Regions from separate parts of the Pseudomonas sp. MM227 genome, predicted to be linked through region 1. Evidence: riboswitches for the same ligand, from Rfam matches in the RefSeq annotation. Region 1 holds a riboswitch; the other holds the start of a gene.
The links. A riboswitch is a leader RNA that binds a small molecule or an ion and turns the genes downstream of it on or off. The one in region 1 is predicted to bind cobalamin.
Positions count from the first base shown of each region.

Region 2: another riboswitch for cobalamin. It lies ahead of cobO (cob(I)yrinic acid a,c-diamide adenosyltransferase); the one in region 1 lies ahead of cobW (cobalamin biosynthesis protein CobW).

Region 1 is NZ_OX352319.1:2,281,377-2,287,310, forward strand. It holds gene ONG87_RS10270 (iron ABC transporter permease) at 1-610, shown strand, start outside; gene ONG87_RS10275 (ABC transporter ATP-binding protein) at 607-1,362, shown strand; cobalamin riboswitch at 1,394-1,590, shown strand; gene cobW (cobalamin biosynthesis protein CobW) at 1,680-2,744, shown strand; gene cobN (cobaltochelatase subunit CobN) at 2,748-5,934, shown strand, end outside.
Region 2 is NZ_OX352319.1:1,644,260-1,650,193, forward strand. It holds gene hda (DnaA regulatory inactivator Hda) at 1-612, shown strand, start outside; gene ONG87_RS07500 (C40 family peptidase) at 926-1,561, shown strand; gene ONG87_RS07505 (C40 family peptidase) at 1,670-2,215, shown strand; gene ONG87_RS07510 (sorbosone dehydrogenase family protein) at 2,255-3,568, opposite strand; cobalamin riboswitch at 3,703-3,926, shown strand; gene cobO (cob(I)yrinic acid a,c-diamide adenosyltransferase) at 4,088-4,699, shown strand; gene ONG87_RS07520 (cobyrinate a,c-diamide synthase) at 4,696-5,934, shown strand, end outside.

The DNA.
Region 1 (5,934 bases):
CGGCCTGGTGCTGCTGCTGGCTGCCGGCACTCGCAGCGGCCCGGCGCAGGTGATCCTCGCCGGTGTCGCCGGATCGCAACTGTTCAATGCGCTGACGGCCTATATCGTCTCGACCTCGGCCAATGCCGAGCAGGCACGCAGTGTGATGTTCTGGCTGCTCGGCAGCCTGGGCGGGGTGCGTTGGCCCGACGTAGGCCTGGCCGCGGTGGTGGTCGGGGCGGGCCTGGTGCTGTGCCTGTACTTCGCGCGGGCGCTGGATGCCTTCGTGTTCGGCGAAGACGCTGCCGCCACCCTTGGCGTGCCTGTGGTCGCGGTGCGGCTGGTGTTGTTCGCGACCACCGCGCTGATCACTGCGACCATGGTCAGCATCGTCGGCGCAGTGGGTTTCGTCGGTTTGGTGGTGCCCCACATTGCGCGCTTTCTGGTGGGGCCCAGCCACGTCCGGCTGTTGCTCGCCTCGGTGCTGATCGGCGCCAATTTCATGGTGCTGGCCGATATCGTCGCGCGCATCATCGTGCCCGGCCAGGTGTTGCCCATCGGGGTGGTCACGGCCCTGGTCGGCGCCCCGGCGTTTGCCTTGATCCTCTACCGCGCGAGGCGTCGAGCATGAGCCTGCAACTGCACCAGGTCAGCTGGAAAGCGGGTGGGCTGCTGATTCTCGACGACGTCAGCCTGGCCATCACGCCCGGCAGCATGGTCGGCCTGATCGGCCCCAATGGCTCGGGCAAGTCGTCGCTGCTGCGCCTGCTGGCCGGGCTCGGGCGTCCCAGCCAGGGGCAGGTCACACTCGACGATCAGCCCATGGCGGACGTATCGCGGCGAGCGGTCGCACGGCAGGTGGCGATGGTGGAACAACACGCCAGCACCGAGGTGGACATTCGCGTACAGGAGGTGGTGCGCCTGGGGCGCACGCCGCACCGCTCGCCGTTCGCACCGTGGCTGCGCGAAGACGACCTGGCGATTGCCCAGGCCCTGGCCCAGGTCAACCTGAGCGGCCATGCGCAGCGGCGCTGGCACACCTTGTCCGGCGGCGAACGGCAACGGGTGCAGATCGCTCGCGCCCTGGCCCAGCAGCCCAGCGAATTGCTGCTCGACGAGCCCACCAACCACCTCGACATCCAGCACCAGCTGGAATTGCTGCAACTGATTCAGAACCTGCCGTTGACCTGCGTGATGGCGATTCATGATCTGAACCTGGCGGCGATGTTCTGCGACGTGCTGGTCGTGCTCAAGGGCGGCCGTCTGGTTGCCAGCGGTGCGCCGGCGCTGGTCTTGACCGAGCGGCTGATCGCCGAGGTCTATGGCGTTCACGCCGAGGTTAGCCTGGCCGGCGGCCGCCCCCATGTGCGCTATCGGGTCTGAGCCGTATCACTGACACGTCCCGTGCCCTGTGGTAGCCTTGCGCGTTCGAGGTTCTCTGCCCAGCAGAGCTAAGACGGGAACGCGGTCCAAGCCGCGGCTGCCCCCGCAACTGTAAGCGATGAAGGCTGCGCCAAGGCCACTGCGAACGCTCGCGGGAAGGCGCCGCAGCCTGGGCCAGAATGGCCGGCATCGCGAGCCAGGAGACCTGCCTCGACTGTTCTTTCCTATTCAACCGGGCGGGGTGATCCGGTGACGAATGCTGGCGCCTGCCGTTGCGGCGCTCGTCTCGTGCCCTGCCGCGCAATCAGGGCGACCCGATGAAAACGCTGTCCAAACTACCCGTCACCATCGTCACCGGCTTTCTCGGCTCGGGCAAGACCACCTTGCTGCGCCATATGCTCGACAACGCGCAGGGCCGCCGCATCGCCGTGATCGTCAACGAATTCGGCGAGCTGGGCATCGACGGCGAGATCCTCAAGCAGTGCACCATCGGCTGTACCGAAGAAGAAGCCAATGGCCGGGTCTACGAGCTGGCCAACGGCTGCCTGTGCTGCACCGTGCAGGAAGAGTTCTTCCCGGTCATGCGCGAGCTGGTGGCACGGCGCGCCGACCTCGATCACATCCTCATCGAAACCAGCGGCCTGGCCTTGCCCAAGCCGCTGGTCCAGGCCTTCCAATGGCCGGAAATCCGCAGCGCCTGCACGGTCGATGCGGTCATCACCGTGGTCGACAGCCCGGCCGTGGCGGCGGGTACCTTCGCAGCCTTCCCCGAGCAGGTCGATGCCCAGCGCAAGCTCGATCCCAACCTGGACCATGAATCGCCGCTGCACGAGCTGTTCGCCGACCAGTTGGCCAGCGCCGACCTGGTCATTCTGAACAAGGCCGACCTGATCGACGCAGATGCCCTGGCTGCGGTGCGCGCCGAGGTCGCCGAGGAACTGCCGGCGGCAGTGAAGGTGGTCGAGGCCAGCAGTGGCCGTTTGCCGCTGGCGGTACTGCTGGGCCTGGGCGCAGAGTCCGAGCAACACATCGACGGCCGCAAGACCCACCACGACCACCATGAAGGCGACGACCACGACGACCACGATCACGACGCCTTCGATTCAATCTCCATCGAGCTGCCGCAGGCCGAAGAAGCCAAGCTGCTGCAGGCGCTCAACGCTGCCGTGGTCCAACACGGCATTCTGCGCGTCAAGGGCTTCGCGGCCATTCCGGGCAAGCCGATGCGCCTGCTGATCCAGGGCGTGGGCACGCGTTTCGACAAGCACTTCGATCGTGCCTGGGGCGCAGACGAAGCGCGCAGCACGCGCCTGGTGCTGATCGGTCAGGAACTGGATGCAGCGTCGCTGCAAGCGCAACTGCGCGCCGCGCTGGAAGCCTGACCGATGCACCTGCTGAGGACCCAACCCGGCGGCTTCGTGCCGGACGACAGCATCGCCGACCTCGGCCAGACGCCCGCCGAACTGGTCATCCTCTGCAGCGGCGATTCGCACCTGGCCTTGCTGGCCGAGGCCAGCGAGCGTCTGCCGGCCGACTACCCGAGCCTGCGCCTGGCCAACCCCATGCAGGTGCAGAATCATTCTTCGGTCGACCTCTACGTCGACCAGGTGCTGCGCCACGCCAAGGTCATTCTGATTTCCCTGCACGGCGGCATCGGCTATTGGCGCTACGGTGTCGAGCAGTTGATGCAGCTGGCCGAGCGGGGCGTGCAGGTCATCCTGGTGCCAGGCTGCGATCGTCCCGATCCCGAATTGGCCGAGCTTTGTACGGTGCCTGCAGAGCAAGCCGACCGCCTGTGGCAGTACCTGCGCCAGGGCGGCATGGAAAACGCACGCAACCTGTTCGGCTACCTCGGCAATACCTGGTTCGGACGTACCGAACCGTGCGAAGCGCCTCAGACGCTGCCGCGCACCGTCATCTACCATCCGACGCAACCGACCGCCGACCTGGCCTACTGGCAGACGCAGTGGCAAGCGCAATGGCCTGTGGTGCCGTTGCTGTTCTATCGCTCGCACCTGCAGGCGGCCAACACCGGTTTCGTCGACACCTTCTGTGCCAGGCTGCAGGCGGCCGGGCTCAATCCGCTGCCGATCGCCGTGGCCAGCCTCAAGGAAGCTGCATGCCTGGCGCAGGTGCAGGACTGGATGGACGAGGCGGGTGCCGCGATCATTCTCAACACCACCGGCTTTGCCCAGTCCAGCCCGGAAGCACCGCACCTGCGGCCGTTTCGCCGTGACATTCCGGTGATCCAGGCCATCTGCGCGCAGGACAACCAGGCATTGTGGCAGGCGAGCGAGCAGGGTCTGGGCGCGCGCGACCTGGCCATGCACATTGCCTTGCCGGAGCTGGACGGGCGCATCATCAGCCGGGCCATCAGCTTCAAGGACCTGGCCTGGCACAACGAGCGCAGCCAGAGCGATGTGGTGTGCTACACGGCGCATGTCGAGCGCATGGATTTCGTCGCCGAACTGGCGCGCAAATGGGCCGCTTTGGCGCGTCTGCCCAATGCCGACAAGCGTGTCGCCCTGGTGCTGGCGAACTATCCGACCCGCGATGGCCGAATCGGCAACGGCGTCGGCCTCGACACTCCGGCTGCGGCGCTGAACATCCTGCGCGCGATGCAGCAGCAGGGCTATCCGGTGGCCGATCTACCCGACAGCGGTACGGCGCTGATTCACCTGCTGCTCGGCGGCGTGACCAACGATCTGGAGCAACTGGACCTGCGCCCCTGTGCCCAGAGCATGGCGCTGGACGACTACCTCGCCGCCTTCGCCTTGCTGCCGGCGGCCAATCAAGCCGCCGTGCGCGAGCGCTGGGGCGAGCCAGGTGCCGACCCCATGTGCCGTAACGGCCGCATGATGATCGCCGGTCTGCGCATGGGCCTGACCTTCGTCGGCATCCAGCCGGCGCGCGGTTACCAGGTGGACGTCACCGCGGTCTACCACGACCCTGATCTGGTGCCGCCCCATGGTTACCTGGCGTTCTATTTCTGGCTGCGCCACACCTACGGCGCCGATGCGCTGATCCACGTGGGCAAGCACGGCAACCTGGAATGGCTGCCGGGCAAGGGCGTCGGGCTGTCCGAGCAGTGCTGGCCCGATGCGGTACTGGGGCCGATGCCGAATATCTACCCGTTCATCGTCAACGATCCGGGTGAGGGCGCCCAGGCCAAGCGGCGCACCCAGGCGGTGATCATCGACCACCTGATGCCGCCGCTGACCCGCGCCGAGACCTACGGGCCGCTGCGCGATCTGGAACTGTTGGCCGACGAGTACTACGACGCGCAGATGCTCGACCCGCGCCGCGCCCAGGCCCTGGAAAAGGACATTCTGGCGCTGGTGCGCGAAACGCGCATCGATCACGAGCTGCAGATGGCCGAGGGTGCCGAAGCGGCGGTGTGGCTGCCGCGCCTGGACACCTACCTGTGCGACTTGAAGGAGTCGCAGATACGCGATGGGCTGCACGTGTTCGGCGAGTCGCCCCAGGGTCGCCTGCGTGCCGATACCCTGCTGGCACTGCTGCGCATTCCTCGGGGCGACGGCCGCGGCGCCCAGGCCAGTGTGCTGCGAGCATTGGCCAAGGCTTTCGAGCTGGGTTTCGATCCGCTCGACTGCGACCTCGGCGCACCTTGGGACGGACCACGACCGACGGCCCTGGCCGCGATCAGCGAGGAGCCTTGGCGCAGTGCCGGCGACAGCCGCGAACGGCTCGAACTGTATGCCGCCCAGCTGATCGAGCAGGCCTTGAACGGTCCGCTGGAACTGGGCGAAGGCTGGAGCGACGTGCAACTCATCCTGGGCCACCTGTGCGACACCGTGGCACCGCGTCTGGATGCCTGCGGACCCGCGGAAATGCACGGCCTGCTCAGCGCATTGTCGGGCCGTTTCGTGCCCGCCGGGCCGAGCGGGGCACCCAGCCGCGGGCGCCTCGACGTGTTGCCCACCGGGCGCAACTTCTTTTCCGTGGACGTGCGCAACCTGCCGACCACCACTGCCTGGCGCATCGGCTTCGCCTCCGCCAACCTGATTCTCGAGCGGCACCTGCAGGACCATGGCGATCACCTGCGCCAGCTGGGCCTGTCGGTCTGGGGCACGGCGACCATGCGTACCGGCGGCGACGACATCGCCCAGGCCATGGCGCTGATGGGTGTGCGCCCGGTGTGGGCCACCGGCAGCCAGCGGGTGGACGATTTCGAGATTCTGCCATTGAGCCTGCTCGATCGCCCGCGGGTGGACGTGACCCTGCGGGTGTCCGGGTTCTTTCGTGATGCCTTCGCCAACCTGTTGCGCCTGTTCGATGCGGCCGTGCAGGCCGTGGCGGCGCTCGACGAGCCCGACGATCTCAACCCGCTGGCAGCCAAGGTCCGTGCCGAACAGGCGCAACTGCTGGCCGAGGGCGTACCTGCCGAGCAGGCCGCCCGCGAGGCGGGCTGGCGTATCTTCGGCGCCAAGCCCGGTGCCTATGGCGCCGGGGTGCAAGGGGCCATAGACGGCCGTCTGTGGCAGACCCGCGAAGACCTGGCCGAGGCCTACCTGAACTGGGGCGCCTATGCCTATGGTGCGGACGACGAGG
Region 2 (5,934 bases), 640 kb from region 1:
TACGTCGAGCGCCTGTGCGAAGCCGACGCCGGTTGGACCGAAAGCCTCATCTACCTGTGGGGCAAGCACGGGGTAGGGCGCACTCATTTGCTGCACGCAGCCTGCCTGCGTTTCGAGCAACTGGGCGAACCGGCGGTGTACCTGCCGCTGGCCGAACTGCTCGATCGTGGCGTCGGCATCCTCGATGATCTGGCCCAGTACGAGCTGGTATGCCTGGATGACCTGCATGTGGTGGCCGGCAAGCCGGAGTGGGAAGAAGCCCTGTTCCACCTGTTCAACCGCCTTCGCGACAGTGGCCGCCGGCTGCTGATCGCCGCTTCCCACTCGCCCCGCGAACTGCCGGTGAAGCTTGCCGACCTGAAGTCGCGCCTGACCCTCGCCCTGATCTTCCAGATGCGCCCGCTGTCCGACGAGGACAAACTGCGCGCCCTGCAACTGCGTGCATCGCGTCGCGGCCTGCACCTGACCGACGAGGTCGGCCATTTCATTCTCACCCGCGGAACGCGCAGCATGAGTGCACTGTTCGAGCTGCTCGAGCGCCTCGATCAGGCCTCGCTGCAGGCGCAGCGCAAGCTGACCATCCCTTTCCTCAAGGAAACGCTGGGGTGGTAGAAAAGGCAGGTCGATTCAGCCGCTCTATGACCTGTTTCACCGGTGTTCCAATCGGTTCTAAGTGCGCCTCTGCAGCATGCTTATCTGTATAGACGTCCAGTCATGATGGTGGCATTTTGCGATTATCTTTCGGCCAATGAATTCGGGGATTCGGCGTCATTACCGTGCAACGGGGTGCGAGGGGGGCTGCAAAATGGGGCGTTAGATGTCACCGTAATTCTCCTGAGTCACATTTCGTTCGATTGAATTTGCAAATAATCGCGATACAGGTATAGTCGCTTCTCTTTCACTATTCCTCGTCACGGTCGTGCCCATGCTCAATCGCTTAGCACCCCTCGTGCCCATCGCACTGTTGACCCTTCTGGTCGGTTGCGCGGCGCAAGCGCCGGTCTCCCAGCAGCAGGTCCTGGACCCGGTCACCGCCGTCCAGCCGCATCAATCCCCTTCGAAAGCCTCGCTGCTGTTCGAAGAAGAAATTGCCACCGAAGACGAGCTGGCCCAGTTCGACGGCAGCAAGGGCTACAGCTTGCCGATCCTGGCCGACAGCATCCTTGAGCGTGGCAAATCCCTGATCGGTACCCGCTACCGTTTCGGCGGCACCGACAAGGCTTCCGGTTTCGATTGCAGTGGTTTCATCGGCTATCTGTTCCGCGAAGAGGCGGGCATGAACCTGCCGCGCTCGACTCGCGAGATGATCAACGTCAAGGCCCCACTGGTTGCCCGCAACAAGCTCAAGCCCGGTGACCTGCTGTTCTTCAGCACCAACGGCCGTGGTCGTGTCAGCCATGCCGGCATCTACCTGGGCGATGACCAGTTCATCCACTCCAGCAGCCGCCGCAGCGGTGGCGTTCGCGTAGACAGCCTGGGCGACAGCTACTGGAGCAAGACTTTCATCGAGGCCAAGCGGGCCCTGGCCATGGCGCCCACCACGATGATCTCCAGCAAATAACGGATGCAGCGCAACAAAGCGGCGGTGAGGTGAAAATCTCAGCGCCGTTTGTGTTTTCGGGTAATGAATCTAGTCTATTACGGCAGTCGGCTCAGGATGGTTCGGTACATGTCTACCCAGGCACGCGTTTTCGCTTCAATCGCATTGGCTGCCGTGCTTGCCGGCTGCGCCAGTGCGCCTCCGGCCAAGGTAGTCAGGCCCAAGGTCATCAACCCGATCGTCATGAACCCCAACAACGACATGGTCGGCGCCGCCGACGACGTCTTGTTCCGGGCCTTGGGATTGGTGGGCACGCCGTACCGCTGGGGAGGCAATACGCCCGACTCCGGGTTCGACTGCAGCGGCCTGATCAGCTTCGTTTATCGCGACGCCGCCGGCATTGCCCTGCCGCGCTCGACGCGGGAAATGATCGTGATGCGCTCGCCGGATGTCGACCAGTCGCACCTGCAGTCCGGGGATCTGGTGTTCTTTGCCACCAGCGGTGGCTCGCAAGTCAGTCACGCCGGTATCTACGTAGGGGAGGGGCGTTTCGTGCATGCCCCGTCGAGCGGCGGCACGGTCAAGCTCGATTATCTGAACAAGCCCTATTGGCAAAAAGCCTATCTCAACGCCAAGCGGGTGCTGCAACCTGGCCAGTTGGCGCGCAATCCGTGACCCGAACGGGGCGAGTGATCTCGCCCCGGCCTGGCTCGATCACTTGGCGGCAGTGACTCGCCAGATCTTGTTGCCCACATCGTCGGCAACCAGCACACCGCCCTTGTGGTCGGGCAGTACCGCAACCGGGCGACCCATGGCTTTCTCGTCGCCATTGAGGAAGCCACTGAGCAGGTCGATGGGCTGGCCGCTCGGCTTGCCATCCACGAACGGTACGAACACCACTTTATAGCCGCTGTGCGGCTTGCGATTCCACGATCCATGCTGGCCGATCAGTGCGCCCGTGGTGAAGGGGGCAGGCAATCCGCTGCCGTCGGCGAAACTCAAGCCCAGCGATGCCGTATGCGGCCCGACTGCATAGTCCGGCGCGATGGCCTTGGCCACCAGTTCGGGATTCTGCGGCTCGACGCGTACGTCTACATGCTGCCCGTAATAGCTATAGGGCCAGCCGTAGAAACCGCCATCCTTGACCGAGGTGATGTAATCCGGCACCAGGTCGCTGCCGATCTCGTCGCGCTCGTTGACCGCCGTCCACAACTTGCCGGTCTTGGGTTGCCAGGCCATGCCGTTGGGGTTGCGCAGGCCGGAGGCGAAAATCCGGTGCTGGCCCGTGGCAGCATCCACTTCCCAGATTGCTGCGCGGCCTTGTTCCTGATCCATGCCGTTCTCGCCCACGTTGCTGTTGGAGCCAACGGTGACGTACAGCTTCTTGCCATCTGGGCTGGCGATGACGTTCTTGGTCCAGTGGTGGTTGAGCGTGCCGCCCGGCAGGTCCACGACTTTCTCGCCCGCGCCGCTGATCGAGGTGGCGCCATCGGTGTATTTGAAGCGCAGCAGCTTGTCGGTGTCCGCCACATAGAAATCGTTGCCGACCAGGGTCATGCCGAACGGCGAATTGAGGTTGGCAATGAAGACGGTACGGGTCTCGGCCACGCCATCACCGTCCTTGTCGCGCAGCAGCGAAATCCGGTTGGCGCTGGGCACGCCGGCGCCCGCCCGGCTCATCACCTTCTCCATGACGAAGCCGCGAATACCCTTGCTGTCGTCAGGCTTGGCCGGCGAGTTGGTTTCCGCCACCAGCACGTCACCGTTGGGCAGCACGTAAAGCCAGCGCGGGTGGTCCAGGTCTGCGGCGAATGCGGCCACCTGGGTGCCGGGCGCCGCCGTTGGCTTGCCACCTTCGGGCCAGCCCACCGCCGGCGCGATGTTGACGGTAGGGATCAGGGTCTTGTTAGGCTCGGGCAGCTTGGGCGAGGGGCCCGTCCCGTCGCTGACCTGCAATGACGATGTTTCGCCACAGGCGGCAAGGCCGGCAGCCAGCAGGATCAATGTAGCGAGGCGGGTCTTGTGCATGGTCGGGCTCTCTGAGGTTTTGTTCACAGAAGGTAGAGGCACTGGCGGTTGGCAAGGTTCAACCGCGTTGCCGATCAGCGGCAGCAGGGGATCAGGTGCTGCGGATCAATTGACGCTCCTGGCTCAACCCTCTAACCTGCGCGGCTGTTCCAGGTGCTCGGCGATCGGACGATCCAGACGAGTGAAACAGGGAAGCCGGTGCGCAGCGTTCGACGCGCCATCCCGGCGCTGCCCCCGCAACGGTAGACGAGTCAAGGCTGCACACGATGCCACTGAAGTGATTCGGGAAGGCGTGCGGCCTGGGTGTGTACAGCCCCGCTCGTGAGCCCGGAGACCGGCCTGGTCCACCTTTACGGCACGCTGCAGGGCCGGCGCTCATTCTCGGGCGTCGTTGCGCCGGGCCGTGCCCTGACCCATGTACTGTCGCGCGGGGAGAGCGGCATTGACGTTCACTGTTCGGCCAGCCGGCCGCGGTGTCGCGTCGATGCTGCCTGCGTGCAGGTGTAGCGGAGAGCCACCATGAACGAAACGACCGAACGCGACGCACGTCACCTGGCGCGCATGCTGCGCAAGAAAGCCGTGATGGACGAACGCATCGCCAATTCTCCCAACGAATGTGGCTTGCTGCTGGTGCTCAGCGGCAACGGCAAGGGCAAGAGCAGTTCCGCGTTCGGCATGCTCGCGCGAGCCATGGGCCACGGCCTGCAGTGCGGCGTGGTGCAGTTCATCAAGGGGCGCAACAGCACCGGCGAGGAACTGTTCTTCCGGCGCTTTCCCGAGCAGGTGCGCTACCACGTGATGGGTGAAGGGTTCACCTGGGAAACTCAGGATCGGCAGCGAGACATCGCGGCGGCCGAGGCTGCCTGGGACGTCTCCAGGCAGCTGATGAGCGATCCGGCCATTGGCCTGGTGGTGCTCGACGAACTCAACATTGCCCTCAAGCATGGTTATCTCGACCTGGACACCGTGCTGCATGATCTGCAGGCACGTCCGCCCATGCAGCATGTGATCGTCACCGGTCGCGGGGCCAAGCCCGAGCTGATCGAACTGGCCGACACAGTCACCGAAATGGGTGTGGTCAAGCATGCGTTCCAGGCCGGCATCCGTGCCCAGAAGGGCATCGAGCTATGACCGAGCCGCGCCAGTGTCCGGCGGTGCTGATCGCCGCCCCGGCCTCCGGGCAGGGCAAGACCACGGTGACTGCCGCCCTGGCGCGCCTGCATCGCAATCAGGGGCGGCGGGTGCGGGTGTTCAAGTGCGGCCCGGACTTTCTCGATCCGATGATCCTCGCTCGCGCCAGCGGCGCGCCTGTCTATCAGTTGGACATGTGGATGGTCGGCGAGCAGGACAGCCGGCGGCTGTTATGGGAAGCGGCGCAGGAAGCCGACATCATCCTCATCGAAGGCGTCATGGGCCTGTTCGACGGCACGCCGTCCAGCGCTGACCTGGCGCGTCATTTCGGCGTTCCGGTGCTGGCCGTGATCGATGGCACCGCCATGGCGCAGACGTTCGGCGCTCTTGCCCTGGGCCTGGCCTGTTACCAACCCGATCTGCCGTTCGCCGGCGTCCTGGCCAACCGGGTCGGCACGGTGCGTCACGCGCAACTGCTCGAGGGCAGCCTGACCCAGGGTCTGCGCTGGTACGGCGCGTTGTCCCGGGAAACCGGGATCGAACTGCCGAGCCGCCATCTGGGGCTGGTCCAGGCCAGCGAGCTCAACGACCTGGATACCCGCCTGGATGCCGCTGCCGCCGCCCTGGCCCAGACCTGCCAGGTGGCCTTGCCGCCTGCGGTCACCTTCGCCGCCCCGGTCGAACGCTCGGTGGCGCGCCTGCTCGATGGTGTGCGCCTTGGTGTGGCCCGCGATGCCGCGTTCGCCTTCGTCTACGACGCCAGTCTGGATGTGTTGCGCGACATGGGCGCCGAGCTGGTGTTCTTCTCGCCGTTGCACGACCTGCGGCTGCCGCCATGCGACAGCCTGTACCTGCCCGGTGGCTACCCCGAGCTGCACCATTTGGCGCTCGCCGCCAACGTTTCGATGCTCGACGATATCCGCGCTCACCATGCCGCGGGCAAGCCGCTGCTGGCCGAATGTGGCGGCATGCTCTACTTGCTCGACGCGCTGACCGACGTCGAAGGGGCCCGCGCGCAACTGCTGGGTCTGCTGCCCGGCGAAGCAGTCATGCAGAAGCGTCTGGCGGCCCTGGCCTTGCAGGCGGTCGAGCTGCCGGAGGGGGTATTGCGCGGGCACACTTATCACCACTCGCTGACCAGTACCGAGCTGCAGCCGATTGCTCGTGGCGTCAGCCCCAATGGCGGTCGCGGCGCCGAGGCGGTTTACCGCCAGGGACGGATGACCGCCTCTTAC